Regions from separate parts of the Streptomyces sp. NPDC033966 genome, predicted to be linked through region 1. Evidence: riboswitches for the same ligand, from Rfam matches in the RefSeq annotation. Region 1 holds a riboswitch; the other holds the start of a gene.

What was found. A riboswitch is a leader RNA that binds a small molecule or an ion and turns the genes downstream of it on or off. The one in region 1 is predicted to bind S-adenosylmethionine.
Region 2: another riboswitch for S-adenosylmethionine. It lies ahead of thrC (threonine synthase); the one in region 1 lies ahead of ACZ518_RS14130 (aminotransferase class V-fold PLP-dependent enzyme).

The regions. Positions count from the first base shown of each region.
Region 1 is NZ_JBVIRQ010000004.1:395,504-406,826, forward strand. Features, by position in the region: gene ACZ518_RS14095 (hypothetical protein) at 1-993, opposite strand, end outside; gene ACZ518_RS14100 (C40 family peptidase) at 1,019-2,071, opposite strand; gene ACZ518_RS14105 (C40 family peptidase) at 2,307-3,326, opposite strand; gene ACZ518_RS14110 (NYN domain-containing protein) at 3,573-4,937, opposite strand; gene ACZ518_RS14115 (hypothetical protein) at 4,977-5,216, opposite strand; gene ACZ518_RS14120 (rhomboid family intramembrane serine protease) at 5,330-6,064, shown strand; gene ACZ518_RS14125 (Lrp/AsnC family transcriptional regulator) at 6,061-6,342, shown strand; gene ACZ518_RS14130 (aminotransferase class V-fold PLP-dependent enzyme) at 6,383-7,771, opposite strand; SAM riboswitch class IV at 7,996-8,112, opposite strand; gene trpD (anthranilate phosphoribosyltransferase) at 8,218-9,282, opposite strand; gene qcrB (cytochrome bc1 complex cytochrome b subunit) at 9,448-11,073, opposite strand; gene qcrA (cytochrome bc1 complex Rieske iron-sulfur subunit) at 11,070-11,323, opposite strand, start outside.
Region 2 is NZ_JBVIRQ010000017.1:110,534-121,856, reverse strand. Features, by position in the region: gene ACZ518_RS33980 (hypothetical protein) at 1-592, shown strand, start outside; gene ACZ518_RS33975 (Uma2 family endonuclease) at 652-1,233, shown strand; gene groL (chaperonin GroEL) at 1,328-2,947, opposite strand; gene ACZ518_RS33965 (cold-shock protein) at 3,272-3,478, opposite strand; gene ACZ518_RS33960 (MoaD/ThiS family protein) at 3,869-4,144, opposite strand; gene thrC (threonine synthase) at 4,183-5,457, opposite strand; SAM riboswitch class I at 5,475-5,613, opposite strand; gene ACZ518_RS33950 (glucosyl-3-phosphoglycerate synthase) at 5,842-6,792, shown strand; gene ACZ518_RS33945 (alpha,alpha-trehalose-phosphate synthase (UDP-forming)) at 6,888-8,345, shown strand; gene ACZ518_RS33940 (hypothetical protein) at 9,161-9,388, shown strand; gene ACZ518_RS33935 (DUF6879 family protein) at 9,372-9,893, shown strand; gene ACZ518_RS33930 (helix-turn-helix domain-containing protein) at 9,899-10,747, shown strand; gene ACZ518_RS33925 (glycine-rich domain-containing protein) at 11,117-11,323, shown strand, end outside.

The DNA.
Region 1 (11,323 bases):
CTCGCCCCAGCGGGCGGCGACGAGCCTGCAGGCCAGCCAGGCGCCCTCGTACGCCCGGGCGGCCGCCGACGGGTCGCCGCCGAAGGTGAAGTCGCCGTCGGCGGGGAGCGCGCCCGGCAGCTCGCCGCGGCGCACGGCGCGCGCCAGCTCGGGGGCGCCCTCCGCCGGGGTGGTGGGGGTCCCCCGGTACGCCGCCCAGTCCGCGAAGCCCTCGGACAGCCACTGCGGGGTCCGCGCCGAGGTGGCGGCGCGGGTCGCGACGTGGGTGACCTCGTGGGTGAGGACGATCCGCCGCCCGGCCTCCGAAAGGCCCGCGTACCCCTCCGGGTTGACGACGACCCGGTCGGCCGGCGCCGGGCCGCCGCCGGTGCTGCCGGTGGTGACGGCCCCCAGGCCCCGGTAGGTGTCGGCCGGCCGGCCCAGCAGCGCGGCCATCGCGTCCAGCGTCGCGGGGGCCAGGACCACCACCCGTCCCGCCCACTGCCCCGGCCAGGCGGCGCTCACCGCCGGCACCGCCCGGTCGGCCTCGGCCGCGAGGGCGGACAGCTCCGGCCGGCTCCGGCCGACGCCGAGGACCAGGCTGTGCTCCCCGCGCACGGCGGCCGGATCGCCCTGGTCCCACAGCTGCGCCGGCGCGCCGGGGGCGGGCCGGTCGGCGGTGACCCGCCAGCCCGTGCCGTCCCGGAGCAGCTCCACCTCGCGGGCCGAGGAGGCCGGTGCCGCGTCGTAGCCGGCCAGCCGGTAGCGCAGCTCCGCACGCGCGAAGGCCCGTACGCCGTCCTGCCGGACCGAGGTGACCCCGTACGACCAGCCCTCCAGCGGGATCCCGGCGAGCCTCGCGGGCGGGGCCGCCGACCAGTCGGCCACGGCCCGCCGTACGGCCGCGTCGGCGGGGGCGACGGGCGCCGGGTCCGCGCAGCCGGCCACCGCGGGGAGCGGGCACAGCGCGAGCGCGAGGAGGCGTACGGCGGTGCGGCGGCGGACCGGGATCATCCGCCGATCGTACGCAGGGCCGGACTCAGGGCCGGGTCACCGAGGACACCGGCATCATCCCGACGGGGTCGTACCGCACCCGCGCGCCCGGGTAGGGGGCGTGCACCACCTGGCCGTTGCCCACGTACATGCCGACGTGGCTGGCGTCGGAGCGGTACGTCACCAGGTCCCCGGGCTGCGCCTGCGAGAGCGGGACCTGCCGGCCCGCGTACCGCTGGGCCTGCGAGGTGCGCGGCAGGGAGACCCCGGCCTGACGGTACGACCACACCATCAGCCCGGAGCAGTCGAAGCCGGAGGGGCCGGTGGAGCCCCACACGTACGGCCGGCCGACGGCGGCCCGGGCGGCCATCACGGCGGCCATGGCGCGGCCCGAGGCCCGGCCGCCTCCGGAGGGCAGGCCGGGCAGGCCGTCGGCCTGGCCGCGGCCGCCGGAGCGGGATGCGCGCTCGAAGTCGGCGCGCTCCTCGGAGGGCATCTCGTTGAGCAGCCGGCGCGCGGCGGCGAGCTTGGCCGTGACGGAACGCTTCTGGGTGGCCACCTCGGTGCGCAGGGCCTCCAGTTCGGCGAGTTTGCGGGAGGCCTCCTGGCGCTGCTGCCCGATCCGCCGCTGCTCCTCGCGGAGTTCGCCCAGCTGCTGGGCCCGGCGGCCGCTGAGCCGGCCGAGGACGGCGGCCTTGTCGAGGTAGGCGGCGGGGTCGTCGGAGAGCATCAGCTCGACGGTGGGGTCGAGGCCGCCGGAGCGGTACTGGGCGCCGGCGAAGGTTCCGAGGACCCCGCGCATGGTGTTGATGCGGTCCTGGCCGCGGGCCACCGCGTCCTGGGCCCGGCTGATCTCGGTGCGCAGGGCGTCGGCCTTCTCGCCGGCCTGGTTGTAGCGCTCGGTGGCCTGCTCGGCCTCCTCGAAGAGCCGGTCGACCTGGGCGCGGGCGCCGCCCGCGGGTTCCTCGGGAAGCCCCGGGGAGGCGAGCGCGGGCGCGCCCGTGATGGCCACGGCGGCGCCGGCCGCGGCGGCGGTGAAGGCGGTGACCTTGGTGTTCCGGTCGAGGCCGCTGAGCCCGGGCCGGCGGTGGGACGCCATGGGGAACCGCTCCCTTCCGCTGCGCGGGGCCCGGGTCCGCCCCCCGTGGACGGCCGTGTGCCGGGTTCCGCGCTGGCAGACAGTAGCCGCGCGGCCACGCACCGGCCAACGGCCGCCGGGGAGCGCACATGACGGCGCCCCGCCTCAGACGCAGGTCATGGGCGGGGCGCGAGGTCGGAGCGGGTCCGCGCAATTCGCCCGGATGGGCGGTGTACGGCGGCCCCTCCCTGCCGCGTCAGATGCGGACGCCGAACTGGAACGGCATGTTGTCCATCGACTCGTACTTGACGCCGCCGCGCGGGTTGGAGGCGTGCAGGGTCATGTTGTTGCCGGCGTACAGGCCGACGTGGTGCAGGTCGTCGTAGAAGAAGACCAGGTCGCCGGGCTGGAGCTGGCTGCGGCCGATGCGCGTGCCGTCGTTCGCCTGGGTGTAGGTGGTGCGGCTGATGCCGACGCCGGCCTGTCCGTAGGCCCACTGGGTCAGCCCGGAGCAGTCGTACGCGCTGGGGCCGGTGGCGCCCATGATGTACGCGCTGCCCAGCTTGGTCTTCGCGGCTGCCAGTGCGGCCCCGGCGCGGCCGGAGGCGCTCACGGCGGGGGCGGCCTTCTCGCCGGCCTTGCTCTGCTTGGCCTCCTCCTCCTTGAGCCGGGCGCGTTCCTGCGCGCTCAGCGTGTTGAGGAGGGCCTGGGCCTCGGCGAGCTTGTCCTGGGCCGCCTTCTTCTTCTCGCCGAGCTCCTTGCGGGTGGCGTCGAGGTCGGCGAGCTTGCCCGCGGCTTCCTGGCGCTGCTGGGCGAGGGCGCGCTGCTTGGCCTGGATCCTGGCTATCGCCTCCAGCTGCCTGCCGCTCACCTGCTGGAGCGTGGCGGCCTTGTCGAGGTAGGTCTCGGGGTCGCCGGAGAGCAGGAGCGCGACGGAGGGGTCGACTCCGCCGCCGCGGTACTGGGCGGTGGCGAGCGAACCGAGCGTGTCGCGCAGGTCGTTGAGTTCGCCCTGGTCGCGGGCCACGGCGTCCTGGAGCCGCGCGATCTCCTTTTCGAGCTCCGCCTGGCGCTCGCGGGCCCCGTTGGACTTCTCGGTGGCCTGCTCGGCCTCCTCGTAGAGGGCGTCGACCTTGCTCTTGACCTCGTCCTTGTCCGGGCCGGCGGGAGCGGCCATGGCCGACTGCGAGGAGAGGGCGACCGCCGCGGCGGCGGTGGCGGTGAGCACGGTCACGCGCGTGCGGGCCGGCTGCTTGGGTCGGCGGTGGGACGCCACGGGGGCGGGCTCCTTCTTCGTAGGACCGCCGAGGACGCGGGCGGCACCTCCGCCCGCACCCGAATGGGTGAGCTACCGCACGAAGGTTTGAGCGGACCCTAGCGACACGCCCGTGATCACTTCAAACCCCCTGCAGAAAAATCCCGATGCCGTTCCGCTTTCTTCACCGAAGCCCCACGCTGCGTGCCGAAGGGCTGACGGTACGTCTTCCGTTTGTGCCGCCGACCACGGCATTTCCGGCGGCAGTTACGAAACGCGCGAAAGGCGCTTGAGCAGCAATGCGGACGTCACCGGACGGGCACCCGCCTTCGCCACCCCGTCGGCCACCTCGCGGTCGGTCGAGACCACCACCACCGGCCGGCCGGGCGGCTCGGCCCGCACCAGCTGGCGGATCAACTCGTCGGCCGTCACACCCGCCTTGGAGAACAGCACCCGCACCCCGCGCGGCGGCGCGAGCAGCACCGGAGCCGCCAGCTCCGCGCCGTCGAAGACGCACGTCATCTCGGCACCCGTCTGCGCGGCCAGCATCGACAGCCCGCCCAGCAGCCGCAGCCGCTGCTTCTCCAACGGCATCGTCGGATAGCCGGTCTTCGTCACGTTGTACCCGTCGACCACCAGATGCGCCTGGGGGAGCGCCAACAGCTGGTCCAGCAGCGCCGGATCGGTCTCCGACAGGGCGCGCGCCGCGATGTCCTTCGGAGTCATCCGGCCCGGCTCCACCGCGTCGACGGTGTCGGCCGGCCGCGTCGAGACCGGCGGCAGCGCCAGCTCGCGGCGCAGCCCCGCCGCCGCGTCCAGCACGGTGTCCAGCAGCAGCCGCAGCCGCATGTCCTCGATGCTGCGCCCCTCCCGGGTGGCCCGGCGCGAGGTCTCCAGCGCCGACTCCACCTCCGCGAGACGGGACTTGAGGCGCCGGGACTCGCTCTCGGCGGCGGCCACCTGCGCCGCCGCCTCACCGCGGATCCCGTCGATCTCACCACCCAGCTTGCGCAGGGCCGCCTCGCCCCGTTTGACGTCGCTCAGGGCGCTGCGCAGCTTGCGCTGAAGCGATTCCGCTTCCTTGCGGGCGGCCTCCAGCTCGGCCCGCACCTGCTCGCCCCCGGCGCGCTGGGCCTCCTTCAGGTGGGCCAGCTCCTCGCGCAGCCGCTCCAGCTCCCGCCGGGTCTCGTCGCCCACCCGCTCGGCGTCGGCGCGCTGCGCCTCCTCACCGGCGGACGCCACCAGCTTGACCCAGCCGACCGGGCGCAGCACGTACGCGGCGGCCGCCACGTCCAGCGGGTCCGCCGCGGCGGGCGGCGCCCCGGACTCCAGCGCCCCGGCCAGCTCCGGCTGCGCCTCGCGCAGCTTCTCCGCGATCCGGCTGCGGAAGACCCCGTCGGTCTCCACGGCCGCGGCCATGGCGTTGCCCGCGAACTTGGCGCGCCGGGTCGGGGTGAACCGGGCGTACTGGCGCAGCTGCGCCGGGAGGTCCCCGACCGTCAGACCGCCGAAGGCGTCCGAGACGATCGTGACGACCCGGCGCCGCACGCCTTCCGGCAGCGGGCGGTCGAGGACCTCCGCGGCGTCGCCGGCCGCGTCGGCCGGCCTCGCGCCGCTTGCTGGCTCCACAATCCGTCACCCCTACCGTGATCTACTGTGGGCCCGGCTCCGTCAGGAGTCGGTGCCCGGCCTGTCCACGAGCTCGATCTGGTCCACCGCGTTGCACCAGCGGCAGCGGACCGACTCGATGGTCTCACTGACCACCTCGCGCTCCTCGACCTTGGGCTCCCCGGCAAGATCGAGGTGGACGTACTCCACGACCTTCGACGATCGGGTGACATCGAACCGCGTGAGGTTGCCGCACAGGGTGCAGCGCCACCGGGTGGTGTCGGTCGGCAGGGGAACCGTCATCAGGCCGCTCTCTCCTTCGTAGCTCATTCAATTAAAGCCCTACGGTGCGGTCGGCGGACCGCAGCACGTAACCCTACGGCCTGGCACCACCCTCAGGTGGGTGCACCTGCGTCATGCTCTGTCTCATGATCGTAAAGTGGCGGACCCTGTGCGATGCCGCGCGGGGGCCCGTGGTCACGTACGCGCTGATCGCCGCCTGCTGCGCGGTGTTCTTCCTCGGCCCGGCTTCTGGCCTGAACCCGGCCTACGGGACGGGCGATCTGCTGACCGAGACGGGGACGGCGTACTTCCGGCACTGGGGCGTCGTCCCGGACGAGCTGTTCTCGGGGGCCGGGCGCCCGCTGCTGACCCCGCTGACGGCGCTCTTCGTCCACGGCAGCTGGCTGCACCTGCTCGGGAACATGCTGTTCCTCTACGTCTTCGGCGCGATGACGGAGGAGCGGATGGGCCGGACGCCGTTCCTCGTGTTCTACGTCTGTACGGGATACCTCGCGCTGGCGGCCTACGCGGCGGCCAACGCGTCCTCGGACCAGACCCTGGTGGGGGCGTCCGGGGCGATCTCAGCGGCGCTCGGGGCCTTCCTGTGCCTCTTCCCCCGGGCCCGGGTGACGAGCCTGTTCCCGTTCCTGCTCTTCCTGCCGCTGCGCTTCCCGGCGTGGATCGTGCTGCTGTTCTGGTTCGGCCTCCAGTGGCTGGCGGCGCAGCGCGCGGGGAGCGGTCCGGGGGTGGCCTATCTGGCCCACGTGGTGGGCTTCTCGCTCGGCTTCTGCTACGCGTGGGCCCGCTATCGCCGTACGACTAGAGTGAGGAGACCAGTGACTGCCGGCGAGGGAGACAGCCAACCGTGATCACCGCGATCGTGCTCATCAAGACCAGCGTGGACCGGATCCCCGAGATCGCCGAGTCCATCGCGCAGCTGGACAGCGTCAGCGAGGTCTACTCCGTCACCGGTACGTACGACCTGATCGCCCTGGTCCGCGTGGCCCGCCACGAGAACCTCGCGGACATCATCCCGGGCCGCATCAGCAAGATCCCGGGCGTCGAGGCCACCGACACCCACGTCGCGTTCCGCACGTACTCCCAGCACGACCTCGAAGCCGCCTTCGCCATCGGCCTCGACGCGTAGCCCTCTCCCGGGCCGGTAGACCGGGCTGCCGCTGCGCGGGCTACACCGCCGGGACGCAGCGGCCCTCTTCCGTGCGGTACTGCCACTTCGCGCCGTTCTCGACCAGTTCCCGAACCGCCCTCACGAAGCGCTCGACGTGCTCGTCGGGGGTGCCGGCCCCGAAGCTGACCCGGATCGCGTTCAGCGACCGCTCCCCCGGCGCCGCCTCCGGCGCCCCGCACTCCCCCTGGGCCTGCGGCTCGCTGCCCAGCAGGGTCCGTACGAGCGGGTGGGCGCAGAACAGCCCGTCCCGCACCCCGATCCCGTACTCGGCGGACAGCGCGGCCGCGAAGTGCGAGCTGTTCCAGCCGTCGACCACGAACGAGATGACGCCGACGCGCGGGGAGTCGTCCCCGAACAGGGACAGCACGCGCACGGCCGGGACCTCCGCCAGGCCCTCGCGGACCTTGGCGATGAGGTGCTCCTCCCGGGCGACGAGGTTCTCGAAGCCGGCCTCCCGAAGCGCGCGGCAGGCGGAGGCGATGGAGTAGACGCCGATGACGTTCGGGGAGCCGGCCTCGTGGCGGGCGGCGGAGGTGTGCCACTCGACGTCGACGCCGCCGTCCTCGCGGCGGGCCACCTTGCGGGAGGCGCCGCCCCCGGCGAGGTACGGCTCCGCCTCCTGGAGCCAGTCGGCCCGGCCGGCGAGCACCCCCGAGCCGAAGGGCGCGTACAGCTTGTGCCCGGAGAAGGCGACCCAGTCCACGTCCAGCTCCCGTACGGAGACGGGGTGGTGGGGGGCCAGCTGGGCGGCGTCCAGCACGATCCGCGCGCCGTGGGCGTGCGCGGCGGCGGCGAGCTCCTTCACCGGCCACAGTTCACCGGTGACGTTGGAGGCGCCGGTGACGCAGACCAGGGCCGGGCCGTAGGGGGCGCGGTCGGCGAGGGCCCGCTCCAGGGTGGCGACCGCCTCGCCCGGGGTGCGGGGGGCGTTGAGGTAGGTGACCCGGGCGTCGCCCCAGGGCAGCAGCGAGGCGTGGTGCTCGGTCTCGAAGACGAAGACCTGGCAGTCGGCGGGGAGCGCGGCGGCGAGCAGGTTGAGGGAGTCGGTGGTGGACCGGGTGAAGACGACCTGGTCGGAGGGGCGGCAGTCGAGGAACCCGGCGACCGTGGCGCGGCTCTGCTCGAACAGGTCGGTGGACAGCTGCGAGAGGTAGCCGGCGCCGCGGTGGACGCTGCCGTAGTAGGGGGCGTACGCGGCGACGTCGTCCCAGACCCGCTGGAGCGCGGGGGCGCTGGCCGCGTAGTCGAGGGCGGCGTAGGTGACCTCGCCGCCGGTGACGAGGGGGACGGTGACGTCCCGGCCGAGCACCGGCAGCGGCCCGTCACAGGCGGGGCCCTCGGCGGCGGTGGCGCAGGCGGCGGTGGCGGCGTTCAGGGATGCGGACATGGCGGTATCTCCCGGCAGGCAGGGCTGAATGGCTTCGGTGTGCCCGTACGCGGGTACGGCGGCGCGGCGGCGGCCGTCAGCGGGTACGGGAAGGGCCTCGGACTGATCGGGGGTACGCGGAAGGGACCCTGATCCGAGGGTTGAAGAAGGGGCGGAGTCGCCCTATCGCATTCGCTTGCTCACGGAAAACGCTCCTCGAGAGACCAGGACCCCTGGTGTCGAGGGATCCGCGCTTGCCGTAGACCTCGCTGCCTACGGCCTGGTCATCACCCGGGGCACCCCGCCACGGAAGGAGGGTTGCCGGACAGCAAGCCGGGGCCTAAACGCTGTCACTCGTGACCTTGGAGAGCATCCTGCCACAAGATCCCGCACGCGCAAGACCCCGGTCCACGATGTGGACCGGGGTCTCCTTCTACACGCCGCATCTCGCGCCGTTCGGCCAGGGCCTACGCGTTGCTCGCCGCCACCCAGCGCTCCAGCACGGCACGGGCCGCCCCGGAGTCGATGGACTCGGCCGCGCGGGCCATGGCGGCCGCGAGCTGTTCCTCCAGCGCGCCCGTGCCGGGGTCCAGCGCCACCAGGGCACTCGCCGAGTTCAGCAGCACGGCGTCGCGCACCGGGCCCGTCTCCCCCGCCAGCAGGCGGCGGGCGACGTCCGCGTTGTACGACGGGTCACCGCCCCGCAGGGCCGAGATGTCGACCGTTTCGAGGCCCACGTCACGCGGGTCGAAGGCGTGCTCCGTGACCTCGCCGTCACGGACCCACCACACCCGGGAGGTGCCGGTGGTGGTCAGCTCGTCCAGGCCGTCGTCGCCGCGGAACACCAGGGCGGAGGTGTTCCGTTCGGCGAGCACCCCGGCCATGATCGGGGCCAGCCGCGCGTCCGCCACGCCGACCGCCTGCGCCTTGACGCGGGCGGGGTTGGTGAGCGGGCCGAGGCCGTTGAACGCGGTACGCACCCCGAGGTCGCGGCGGGCCGAGGCGGCGTACCGCAGGGCCGGGTGGAAGACCACCGCGGCACAGAAGGTGATGCCGGCCTCCTCGGCGACCTGCGCCACCCGCTCCGGGGTGAGGGCCAGGTTGACGCCGAGCTTCTCCAGGACGTCGGAGGAGCCGCTGGCGGAGGACGCCGCCCGGTTGCCGTGCTTGACGATCTTGGCGCCCGCACCGGCGGCCACGATGGCGGACATGGTCGAGATGTTGACCGTCTTGGCGCCGTCGCCGCCCGTGCCGACGATGTCCACGGTCCGCCCGGGCACCTCGATCAGGTTGGCGTGGGCGTACATCGTCCGGACCAGCCCCGTGTACTCGGCCACGGTCTCGCCCTTGGCCCGGAGGGCCACCGCGAAGCCCGCGATCTGCGCGTCCGTGGCCTCGCCGCGCATGATCCGCTCCATCGCCCAGGCGGTGTCCTCGCTGGCGAGGTCCTGCCGGCTGACCAGAGCTTCGAGGATGCCCGGCCAGCCGCGGGCCGCCACGCTGTCGCCGCCTGCCGGGGTCGCAACGTTCATGGTCAGCTCCTGCTGCTCGTCGGGGTTGGTACGTCCGATGGGAAGGATCTCAGCCTATCCAGCCCCGGAGACGGCAAAGAGCCCCGTCCAGCGACTGGACGGGGCTCTCGCCGTGGCGACACCAGGACCGGCCGGGGCCGGTCCCTCAAGCGGTCGTGCCGGAGATCAGTGGTGGCCGTGTCCGGCCTGGATCTCCTTGTACTCCTCCACCGTGGGCTTCGGAATCTGGTTGTTCTCCGCGTAGAAGCCCTTGCTGAGCTTCGCACGCAGCTTCTCGCCGCGCGTCACCTTGCGCTCGACACCGTTCTCGTCGACCGTCGGGCCGATCTCGACCGGCTTGTACTGCTCGTGCGCGGTGAGCGTGTGCAGCTTGCCCTGCGACAGCGGCTCGTGGACCTCGACGAACTCACCGTGCGGCAGGCGCTTGATGATGCCGGTCTCGCGACCGTGCAGCACCTTGTCGTGGTCCCGGCGCTGGAGGCCGAGGCAGATCCGCTTGGTGACGATGAACGCCAGGACCGGGACGGCGAAGAAGCCGATCCGGACGAACCACGTGATCGAGTTGATCGACAGGTGGAAGTACTGGGCGAACATGTCGTTGCCGCCGCCGATGAGGAGCACGATGTACTCCGCGATCCAGGCGACACCGAAGGCCGTACGGGTCGGGACGTTGCGCGGGCGGTCCAGGATGTGGTGCTCGCGCTTGTCGCCGGTGACCCAGGACTCGATGAACGGCCAGACGGCGATGGCGCCGAGGACCAGCGGGAAGAGCAGCAGCGGGATGAACACGCCCAGGACGAGCGTGTGGCCCCACAGGTTGATCTCCCAGCCCGGCATGGCTCGGATGAGGCCTTCCGGCATACCCATGTACCAGTCGGGCTGCGCACCGGTGGACACGTGGTCCGGGCGGTACGGGCCGAGCGCCCAGATCGGGTTGATCGAGGCGATCGCCGCGATGGCCGCGATGACACCGAAGACCAGGAAGAAGAAGCCTCCGGCCTTGGCCATGTAGACCGGCAGCAGCGGCATGCCGACGACGTTGTTGTTCGTCTTGCCGGGGCCGGCGAACTGGGTGTGCTTGTGGAAGAACACCAGGATCAGGTGCGCGACCAGCAGGCCCATCATGATGCCGGGCAGCAGCAGGATGTGCACCGAGTAGAAGCGCGCGACGAAGTCGCCGCCCGGGAACTCCCCGCCGAAGAGGAACATCGACAGGTAGGTGCCGACGACCGGGACGGACAGGATGGCGCCCTGCATGAAGCGGACACCGGTACCCGAGAGCAGGTCGTCCGGCAGCGAGTAACCGGTGAAGCCGGTGAACATGCCGAGGACCAGCAGCAGGAAGCCGAAGATCCAGTTGACCTCACGCGGCTTGCGGAACGCGCCGGTGAAGAAGACGCGCATCATGTGCACGACCATGGCCGCGACGAAGATCAGCGCCGCCCAGTGGTGGATCTGGCGGATCAGCAGGCCACCGCGGACGTCGAAGCTGATGTCCAGGGTCGAGGCGAAGGCCTCGGACATCATGACGCCCTGCATCGGCACGTACGAGCCGTGGTACACGACCTCGTTCATGCTCGGGTGGAAGAACAGCGTCAGGTACACACCCGTGAGGATGATGATGATGAAGCTGTAGAGGCAGATCTCACCCAGCATGAAGGACCAGTGGTCCGGGAAGATCTTGCGCATGTTCGCCTTGGCGAGGCCGTAGATGCCCAGGCGGCCGTCCGCCCAGTCGGCTACGCGCTCGCCGCGCGACGCGTTGCGCGCAGTGTTGTCTGAGGTGCTCATCCGCGCTCCCAGAATGCAGGACCGACGGGCTCTTCGAAGTCGCCGTGCGCCTCGAGGAAGCCTTCGTCATTCACGCCGATCCGCAGCTGCGGAAGCGCGTGACCGGCCGGGCCGAAGATGACACGGGCGCCGTCGGAGAGGTCGAAGGTGGACTGGTGGCACGGGCAGAGCACGTGGTGCGTCTGCTGCTCGTACAGGCTGATCGGGCAGCCGACGTGGGTGCAGATCTTGGAGAAGGCGACGATCCCCT
Region 2 (11,323 bases), on a different contig from region 1:
CGGCCCGGTAACCCGCTGGGTCACCCGCACGTTCTTCTCCCGCACGGCCCGCGACGGCGCCTGGTGGGCCCGGTTCACCCAGAGGGATTCCCCCGCACCGACGGCCCCGCCGCCACCCTCACCGGTACCCCCGGCCCCGGCCGATGCCCCGGCCGACGCGTACGGCATCCTCTCCTCGCTCGGCCGCACCGCCCCCGCCCTGGCGCTGTCCAAGGCCGACTGCACGGCCCTCGCCCCGCTCCTGGTCCCCTGGCTGGCCCGGGGCGCCTCCCCCGACCGCATCCGGCTCGCCCTCACCGCCGGCCTGCCGCCCGTGGTCCACCACCCGGCGGCCCTGGTCCGCAAACGCCTGGAGTCCAAACTCCCCGCCGCACCACCCCACCCGGCCCCGGCCCTGCCGGAGGAAGCCTCACCCCCGGTCCGGGCCGAGTGCACCGAATGCCGAGCCCCCGGCCCGCCCGCCGCCTTCACCGACGGCCGCTGCCGCGCCTGCCGCGCCGAAGCCCCCCGCCCGCCGGTCTTCACCCCGGCCCTCACCCCGGCCGAGGTACGCGCCCACGCGACCCGCGTCCGCGAAAGGAACCGCCGATGACCAGTCCGCCGCTCCACCGGCGCCGAACCCGGGCACCATGGTGTCGAGGAGGCGACCCCATGACCCCCAGCACCGACGCGCACGCCCAGATGTCCCTGACGGACTTCGAGACGCTGGCCAGCCGCGCACCCGAGACCGTCACGCTCGAATTCATCAACGGAAAGCTCGGAGTCAAGCCGTTGCCCGATCAGCGCCACGGCGCCATCGTGATGTGGCTGCTGCGCCAGTGCATGCAGCAGCGCCCGGAGCTCGCCCTCTACCCCGAGCAGGGGCTGAAGGTGGAGAGCTACCGCACCGGACGGGCCCGCGCGGACGGCGCGCTCGCGCCGTACGACCACTACGCCGCCCAGGAGGGCGAGTGGGCGGATCCCGCCGGGACGCTGATGGTCGTGGAGGTCACGTCCTTCGACCCCGACACGGACCAGCGCGACCGGCACGAGAAGCGCGCCGCGTACGCCCAGGCGGGCATCCCGTTGTACCTCCTCGTCGACCGGGACGAGGACATGCTCACCGTCCACAGCGACCCCCAGGACGGCATGTACCGGCAGTCCGTGTCGTACGCCTACGGGGAAACGGTCACCCTGCCCGCCCCCGTGCGGATCACGCTGGACACCGAGAAGCTCAAGGACTACGCCCACTGAGCCCCCGCCCCCGGGAAACGCCCGAGGGCGGCACCCCCTCCGCCAGGAAGGGGTGCCGCCCTCGTTCGAGAACAGCCGATCAGCCAGGGGCCGATCAGAAGTCCATGTCACCGCCCGGCATGCCGCCCGGAGCGGCGGCGGCCTTCTCCGGCTTGTCGGCGATGACGGCCTCGGTGGTCAGGAAGAGCGCGGCGATGGACGCGGCGTTCTGCAGCGCGGAGCGCGTGACCTTCGCCGGGTCGATGATGCCCTCGGCGATCATGTCGACGTACTCGCCGGTCGCGGCGTTCAGACCGTGGCCGACGGCCAGGTTGCGCACCTTCTCGACGACGACGCCGCCCTCGAGACCACCGTTGACGGCGATCTGCTTCAGCGGGGCCTCCAGCGCGAGCTTCACGGCGTTGGCGCCGGTCGCCTCGTCACCGGTGAGCTCCAGCTTCTCGAAGACCGAGGAGGCCTGGAGCAGGGCCACGCCACCGCCGGCGACGATGCCCTCCTCGACGGCCGCCTTCGCGTTGCGAACGGCGTCCTCGATGCGGTGCTTGCGCTCCTTGAGCTCGACCTCGGTCGCGGCACCGGCCTTGATGACGGCCACGCCGCCGGCCAGCTTCGCGAGGCGCTCCTGGAGCTTCTCGCGGTCGTAGTCCGAGTCGGAGTTCTCGATCTCGGCGCGGATCTGGTTGACGCGGCCCTGGACCTGGTCGCTGTCACCGGCACCGTCGACGATGGTGGTCTCGTCCTTGGTGATGACGACCTTGCGGGCGCGGCCGAGCAGGTCGAGACCGGCGTTCTCCAGCTTGAGGCCGACCTCCTCGGAGATGACCGTGCCGCCCGTGAGGATGGCGATGTCGCCGAGCATGGCCTTGCGGCGGTCGCCGAAGCCCGGGGCCTTGACGGCGACGGACTTGAAGGTGCCGCGGATCTTGTTGACGACCAGGGTCGACAGGGCCTCGCCCTCGACGTCCTCGGCGATGATCAGCAGCGGCTTGCCGGACTGCATGACCTTCTCCAGGAGCGGCAGCAGGTCCTTGACCGAGCCGATCTTGGAGTTGACGATCAGGATGTACGGGTCGTCGAGGGACGCCTCCATACGCTCCATGTCGGTGGCGAAGTACGCCGAGATGTAGCCCTTGTCGAAGCGCATGCCCTCGGTGAGCTCCAGCTCCAGACCGAAGGTCTGGGACTCCTCGACGGTGATGACGCCTTCCTTGCCGACCTTGTCCATGGCCTCGGCGATGAGCTCGCCGATCTGGGTGTCGGCGGCGGAGATGGAGGCCGTGGAAGCGATCTGCTCCTTGGTCTCGACATCCTTGGCCTGGGCCAGCAGGGCGGCGGAGACGGCCTCGACGGCCTTCTCGATACCACGCTTGAGGGCCATCGGGTTGGCGCCGGCGGCGACGTTGCGCAGGCCCTCGCGGACGAGCGCCTGGGCGAGGACGGTCGCGGTGGTCGTACCGTCACCGGCGACGTCGTCCGTCTTCTTGGCGACTTCCTTGACCAGCTCGGCGCCGATCTTCTCGTACGGGTCCTCGAGCTCGATCTCCTTGGCGATGGAGACGCCGTCGTTGGTGATCGTGGGGGCGCCCCACTTCTTCTCAAGGACGACGTTGCGACCCTTGGGGCCAAGGGTGACCTTGACGGCGTCGGCGAGCTGGTTCATGCCACGCTCGAGACCGCGCCGGGCCTCCTCGTTGAACGCAATGATCTTGGCCATGTGAAGTGGTCCTCCCGGACAGGGGTGGATTGCTCCGGACCGCGCCCGCGCCCGCGACGGACGGCCTGCGGATCCGGCGGTTCCGTCCCGCCGGGTCCTGCGGGCCTCACCGGCCCGGTCCTCGTTTTAGTAGCACTCTCACCGGGAGAGTGCTAACGCAATGATTAGCACTCGACCCCCACGAGTGCAAGCGGCTTCAGGCAACACGCGGGTGACACGGCGGTGACGCGGGGCGACACGCAGGAGGGGCCCACATCCCTGTCCAGGATGTGGGCCCCTCGAGCGTCTGTGCGTGCGTCGGTGGCCGATCGCGTTCGCTCCGACTCAGCCGGCCGCGAGCTTGACCATGTCCGCCTGCGGACCCTTCTGGCCCTGCGAGATCTCGAACTCGACCCGCTGACCCTCTTCAAGGGTGCGGTATCCGTCCATCTGGATGGCGCTGTAGTGGACGAACACATCCGCACCACCGTCGACCGCGATGAAGCCGTAGCCCTTCTCCGCGTTGAACCACTTGACGGTGCCCTGAGCCATGCCTAACTCCCCTATTACTGGCCCTTGCGCGGGACCGCACTTCGCGGTCCCGGGTCAGAACTTGCGCCGGAACGCCTCGACCGCGGCTGAATGTATCCGCACCGGTGCTGTCTGCAACAGGTCAATCCGACGAGAAATCTGGACACGCGGAAACCTTGAAATAGGGTGAAAACTTGGCATATTCCAGGGCAACTCGGGCCAGACAAGCCTCACCAAAGGCCCAAAAGGAACGCGCATGTTGACTCAATGTCAACCATCCGTCGGCCCGCTCATATGCGGCGGGCAAGAACAGCGGAGGGGACTGCCCCAACTCTACCGCGCCCAATCAAGCAGAATTGCCCCCTCCGCTTTTAGCGGAGGGGGCAATTCTGATTTCAACGCGTCGTCCGGTCAGCCTCCGGCGACGGCCGGGATGATCGAGACGCCGGCGCCGTCCGGCGTCGCCGCCTGCAGGCCCCCCTCGAAGCGCACGTCGTCGTCGTTGACGTAGACGTTCACGAAGCGGCGCAGCTTGCCCTGGTCGTCCAGGACGCGCGCGGCGATGCCCGGGTGGTTCTTCTCCAGGGACTCGATGACCTCGGCGAGGGTCGCGCCCTCGGCCGGGACCTCGGCCTTGCCGCCGGTGTAGGTGCGCAGGATGGTGGGGATGCGGACGTTGACGCTCATGGCGCTACCGCCTTTCCGGATGTGTCAGGGGGGAAGAGTCAGGCCAGGCCGGCGGCGCGGAACGCGTCCAGGCTCGGGCGGATGGTGGCGGTCTGGCCACTGTCCGCGGCCACCGCCTCCAGGGTCTTGAGGCCGTCACCGGTGTTCAGGACCACGGTGGTCAGTGCCGGGTCGAGCTGCCCGTTCTCGATGAGCTTCTTCGTCACGCCGACGGTCACGCCGCCCGCGGTCTCGGCGAAGATGCCCTCGGTGCGCGCCAGGATCTTGATGGCCTCGACGACCTGCTCGTCGTTGACGTCCTCGACGTAGCCGCCGGTGCGCCGCGCGATGTCCAGGACGTACGGGCCGTCCGCCGGGTTGCCGATGGCCAGGGACTTGGCGATGGTGTTCGGCTTCTGCGGGCGGACCACGTCGTGGCCGGCCTTGAAGGCGGTGGACACCGGGGAGCAGCCCTCGGCCTGGGCGCCGAAGATCTTGTACGGCTTGTCCTCGACGAGGCCGAGCTTGATCAGCTCCTGGAGACCCTTGTCGATCTTCGTCAGCTGGGAGCCGGACGCGATCGGGATGACGATCTGGTCGGGCAGCTGCCAGCCGAGCTGCTCGCAGATCTCGTACGCCAGGGTCTTGGAGCCCTCGCCGTAGTAGGGGCGCAGGTTGACGTTGACGAAGCCCCAGCCCTCGCCCAGCGGGTCGCCGATGAGCTCGGAGCAGAAGCGGTTGACGTCGTCGTAGTTGCCCTCGATGCCGACGAGGTCGCCACCGTAGACACCGGCCATGACGACCTTGCCCTGCTCCAGGTCGTGCGGGATGAACACGCAGGAGCGGAAGCCGGCCCGGGCGGCCGCGGCGCCGACGGCGCCGGCCAGGTTGCCGGTGGAGGAGCAGGACAGGGTGGTGAAGCCGAAGGCGCGGGCGGCCTCGACGGCGATGGCCACGACGCGGTCCTTGAAGGAGTGCGTCGGGTTGCCGGAGTCGTCCTTGACGTAGAGCTTGCCGGTGACGCCCAGCTCCTTGGCCAGGTTCTCGGCGTCCACGAGCTTGGTGAAGCCGGGGTTCAGGTTCGGCTTGGAGGCCACGTCCACCGGGACGGGCAGCAGCGGCGCGTAGCGCCAGATGTTGTTCGGGCCGGCCTCGATCGCGGCGCGCAGGGCCTCCGGGTCGCCGAGCGGGAGCTCGTAGGCGACTTCCAGGGGGCCGAAGCACTCGACGCAGGCGAAGATGGGGCCGAGCTCGAAGCGGGTACCGCACTCGCGACAGGAAAGTCCGGTGGCGGGTCCGAGGTCGACAGAGGTGGCGACAGTCTGTGCAGCCATGATGGCGAGGCCCTTTCTCCTCATCTTCCCCATGGCGCACTTCGCCATGAGACGGAATTGGCACCTTCCCTAGCCGGGGCCTCGCGCTGGCGAGAACCGACTGGAGGGTTGCCGGGGCTTCAACGGGCCGTGTCCCTCTGCCCCTCTGGATGAGCGGTATGGCACCGGACACACGCGCTCTGTGGCGCGCCGGTGCGTTTGTGCGCGGGACCCCCGGCATGCGGTGGTCTCTCGCGTTGTTCAAGACTGTAACCGAAGGGACGGGTGGTTGAGACAGCCGTCCGAACCGCGAGATGGATCACAATTCGGCCCAAATCAGCCGAGTGCCGCAGAGTGCCGTAGAGACCGCGGAACCCGCGGAGAGAAGCGCAGGGAGTGCTGAGAGTGCTGGATGAGGTGGAGCGCTGGCTGGCAGACCGCTCCTGGTCCGCCGCCGACCGACCGCTCGACCAGCTGCTCGACCGGAAACGGGCGGCCGGGACGACGGTGAGCGTGGTGCTGCCCGCGCTCGACGAGGAGGCCACCGTCGGGGAGATCGTCGAGATCATCCGGCGCGACCTGATCGAGGCCCCGCCCGTCCCCCTGGTGGACGAGCTGGTGGTCGTCGACTCCGGCTCCACCGACCGTACGGCCGAGGTCGCGGCCAAGGCCGGCGCGCGGGTCGTCCACCGGGACGGGATCCTGCCCCGGATCCCGGCCCTGCCCGGCAAGGGCGAGGTGCTGTGGCGCTCCCTGCTCGCCACCACCGGGGACGTCGTCTGCTTCGTCGACGCCGACCTGCGGGACTTCGACTCCGCCTTCGTCTCCGGGATCGTCGGACCGCTGCTCACCGACCCCCAGGTGCAGTTCGTCAAGGCCATGTACGACCGCCCGCTCGGGGACGCCCCCGGCCAGGGCGGGCGCGTCACGGAGCTGGTCGCCCGCCCGCTCCTCAACCTCCACTGGCCCCAGCTGGCCGGCTTCGTCCAGCCGCTGGGCGGCGAGTACGCCGTACGCCGCTCCCTGCTGGAACGCCTGCCCTTCCCCGTCGGGTACGGGGTGGAGCTGGGCCTGCTGGTGGACGCGCTGCACACGGTCGGGCTGGACGCACTGGCCCAGGTGGACGTGGGGGTCCGGCTCCACCGGCACCAGGACGGGCAGGCGCTGGGCCGGATGGCCGCCGCGATCTACCGCACCGCGCAGCTGCGGCTCTCGCGCGGGCACCTGGTACGGCCGGAGCTGACGCAGTTCGAGCGGGGGCCGGACGGGTTCGTGCCGCGCACGTACGCCGTGGACACGGAGGAACGGCCGCCGATGGCCGAGATCGAGGAGTACGCCGTCCGGCGGGTGGCGTGAGGGACGCCCCGAGCCGGCCACGGCGTGACCAGCACGTGACGAACCGGACATTTCCCGGACGTTTGAGCGAGCGGGCCCCGGGCTAGGTTCGCGGCATGGCTTCTCAGGTACTCGTCGCCGCCAACCGCGGCCCGCTCTCGTACGCCCTCGCCGCCGACGGCACCCTCAGCGCCCGGCGCGGCGGAGGCGGCCTCGTCTCCGGCCTGTCCGCGGCGCTCGCGGCCCAGCCGGAGGCCCTGTGGATCTGCGCGGCCCTGTCCGAGGCCGACCGGGAGGCGGTCCGCCGGGGCGTCTCCGAACCCGGTGTCCGGATGCTGGACATCGATCCCGCCGTGTACGACGACGCGTACAACGGCATCGCGAACTCCGTGCTCTGGTTCACCCACCACCACCTGTACGACGTCCCCCGCGAACCCGTCTTCGACGCGGAATTCCGCCGGCGCTGGGACTCGTACACCGCCTACAACCGGGCCTTCGCCGAAGCCCTGGCCGAGGAGGCCGCCGAAGGTGCGTCCGTCCTGGTCCAGGACTACCACCTCGCCCTGGTCCCGGGAGCCCTCCGCGAACTCCGCCCCGACCTGCGGATCGCACACTTCACGCACACGCCGTGGGCGTCGCGGGAGTTCCTGGACATGCTCCCGGACGACATCAGGAAGGACCTGGTGTGGGGGATGCTGGGGGCGGACCGGCTGGGGTTCCACACGGAGACCTGGGCGCTCAACTTCGTCACCGGCGCCACCATGGACGACGAGCGCGGCATCGCGGACTCGTCCATCCCCCGGAACAGCAGCCCCGGGGTCAACCACCGCAGGATGACGGCGAACGGCTGGTACGGGGAGAAGCGGTTCACCACGGTGACCGCCTACCCCCTCGGGGTGGACGGCGACGACCTGCGGTCGCTCGCCCACCGGCCGGAGGTCGACGACAAGCTGGCCGCGCTGCGCGCGGAGGTCGGCGACCGCAAGACGATCGTCCGCGTGGACCGCACCGAACTGTCGAAGAACATCCTGCGCGGGCTGCTCGCCTACCGGGAGCTGCTGACCACCCACCCCGAGTGGCGGGGCCGCGTGGTCCACCTGGCGTCCGCCTACCCGTCCCGGCAGGACCTGAAGGTGTACCGGGACTACACGGAGGCCGTGCGCGAACTGGCCGAGGAGATCAACGCGGAGTTCGGCACGGAGGACTGGCAGCCGGTCCTCGTGTCCGTCCAGGACGACTTCGCCCGCTCCCTGGCCGCGTACCGGCTGGCCGACGTGGCCCTGATCAACCCCGTGCGCGACGGGATGAACCTGGTCGCGAAGGAGATCCCCGTGGTGTCGGAGGCGGGCTGCGCGCTGGTGCTGTCCACCGGGGCGGGGGCGTACGAGGAACTCCGCGAGGACGCCCTGACGGTCAACCCGTACGACGTCACGGCCACGGCCGCCGCCCTCCACGAGGCCCTCACGATGCCGGACGCGGAACGCGCCGAACGCACGAAGCGCCTGGCCGCATCCGCCACGGCCCTCCCCCCGGCGGCCTGGTTCGAAGCCCAGCTGGCGGCACTGCGGGGGTAGGTCGGCTCGCGGCGCGGGCCCGCCATCTCCCCCGCCCCCCGGGGCGGGGCGGTGGCTGCCCACCCGCCCCCGGGTGCGGGTGGGTGGGTGGGTGGGTGGGTGGGTGGGTGGGTGGGTGGGTGGGTGGGGAGCGGTGTTCTGGCTGGGCGGTCTCATAGCCGGTTTGGGGGTTTCCCGTCAGTCCCATCGTCCTTCCGTGTCGTGCCGGTCCCTCAAGGGCGCTCCCTTCGGTCGCGTCGCTACGCGATGTCGCTTCGCTCCACCCTTGACCGACCGACCCGCCCCGGAAAGCCGAAAGACTGCCGGGAAACCCCCAAAAGAACGGCACGGTCCAGAGGAGGAGGGGCGGGTTCTCTCAGCGGTCAGGCGACGGGGCCGGGCGTCGGCTGGCCGGGCATCCGGGCCCTCAAGAGCCGGGATCCCGGGCCGGGGGCGCGACTGTGCGCACGAGAGGTCGACCAGAGCGACCTCCGGAGCCCCCAGGCGCACCAGATCGCTACGCGCTCCTCATGTCTCAGCGTCCGACGACCGCCTTGGGCCGATACCCGCACCGAAATGTTGATCGGAGATGCCTCAGGGTCCGACAGGTCGTCTGGCCCACAGACGCGATGCGTCACGGAGGGGACTCCTCGATGAGGTAGGCGAGCCAACGCCTGATTGTCCAGGTGAGAGTCAAACCCTTCTGGAACGAGCGAGTCACCCGCCAGGGTGAGGACGCATTCGGTGCGCAAGTTCGTGCAAGTTCGGTGCATCCGATGGTGTCTGCGGAGCAAGCTTCCACACAGCGAACGTCAGCCCCGAGCGAGGAGGACACCATGGCTCTGCGGAAGCTTGGCAAGGACCCTGAGAGCAAGGACGGCGGCTCGCCCACGATCTACCTCGACGACGCCACGGACACGTACCTGGTGCAGGGGTTCAAGGTGACGGACGCGGAGCGCAGGCAACTGATGGACATCCCGGATCACGAAGATGTCATCGAGCTGCCGCGACGCATGGCGCAGTACTTCTTGGAGGTTAAGGGTGCCGATGGTCCCGTCGTTTGAGGAGCTCCTGGCTTCGACGGAGCACAGCGCGATCCATCTGGAGATGCGGGACGGCTACATGGAGTCCGACCCCAGCTTCGTCGCCTGGCAGCAGGGGTTTCGCGACCTGCCCGAGGACAACGACCCGGAGTTCCGCCCGTGGCTCAAGTGGGTTCGGAAGGCCACGGACAGGGGCGTCGCGATTCGGCGGGCCCGCGTGTTCTCCATTCCGGAATCGGACTACCTCCGCTTCGAACACCACGTCTCGGACGCCAACGTCAAGGCGGGAGAGCAGATCAGGTGGCTGGCCCGCCGCAACGCGACTGACATCGCTTTCCCGGGCAATGACTTCTGGGTGTTCGACAACAGGACTGTGCTCGTCCTGCACTTCGACGGGAACGGAGAGCCCGCTCCGGGGGAGTGGTTGGAGATGACAGAGGATCCGACGGTCCTCAAGCTGTGCACCAGCGCGTTCGAAGCCGTCTGGGACCGGGCGACACCGCACGCGGAGTACCAGCCCACCTAGCGCCTGTGAACACATCACCTTCATCGGCAGTCCAAGACGCCCGTGCTGCTCTCGGCAGACGGCTGCGAGAGATTCGCAAGCCGACCGGCCTGACAGCACGGGCGTTGGCCACGCGTGCCGGCTGGAGTGAGTCCAAGGCGTCTCGCATCGAGAACGGCAGGACGCCGCCCTCTGACCGAGACCTACTCGCCTACGTCACCATCTGCGGAGTCCCGGAGGAGTACGAAGACCTGCGTGCCACTGCCCACGGCATCGACGAGATGTACGTGGAGTGGAAGCGTTTGCAACACGCCGGCCTCAAGCACGGCCAAGAGGCCCATGTCCCGCTGTACGCCCGCACGAGCCGCTTCCGCATCTACGAGCCCGGCGTGATCCCGGGTCTCCTTCAGACGGCCGACTATGCGACCGCGATCATGAGCCGCATTGTCACGTTCAGGCAGATCCCGGACGATGTCGAGGCAGCGGTCAGGGTGCGCATGCGCCGCCAGCGCCACCTCCACGACACCCACCGGCGCTTTGGAATCGTCCTGGAGGAATCCGCGCTCCGCTCCCGCTTCGGCGGCCCCAGCGTGATGGCCGCACAGCTTGGACACCTGCTGCAAGTAGCTGCGTTGCCGAACGTCAGCCTTGGCGTGATCCCTATGACCGTCGAAAGGATCATGTGGCCCGTCGAAGGGTTCTGGATCTACGACGAGACCCAAGTGATCATCGAACTGGCAACCGCGCAGGTCACCGTGAAGCAGCCCAGCGAGATCGAGACGTACGCCCGCATGTTCGCTGAGCTGGCCAAACTGGCTTGCCATGGGCAGCCGGCCCGCGCCCTGATCGCGGAAGCCATCACCGCACTCGGGTGACTTCCCGCAAGCCCATGCAAGTTCATTGAGGCCACTTTGGCCCCGTCCCTACCGTCGTCAGCACACCCGGCGACTGGAAGGCGGATGGCATGGCAAGGGCGAAGACGAAGGCTCCGGACTGCGCGTTGGAGTACGTCGTGTACCGGCACGTCGAGTCGTGCCCCGGACCGGTAGCGGCGTGAGACGGCTCCCGGAGTACATGAAGCCCGAGGAGCGGCGAGAGCGCGCCTGGCGGTCCTTCCACGCCCGAAGACGGGAGGAGGTGAAGCCCATGTCCGACCCCGGAGACAAGTCCGGAAGCGCCGGCGGAGACCAGTTCCCGCCCCCACCGCAGTAGGCCCCCCAAGTGTCGAGAGAGAGGAAACCGACGTGACGACGATGCTGGAGACCCCCGTCGCCCTACGGCGCGGACGCGACCTCGTCAGTCCCGAGCTGTTCGAGCGGCTCGCCGCGTTCTGCGCCGACGAGTACGGATACGAGCGCGCGGTGGCCGACCGTGTGATGGACCAGGCCATCGCGTTCGTGTACGTCCTCGGCAGCGAGAAGGCGTATGACCTGGCGCCGAGCCAGCAGGTG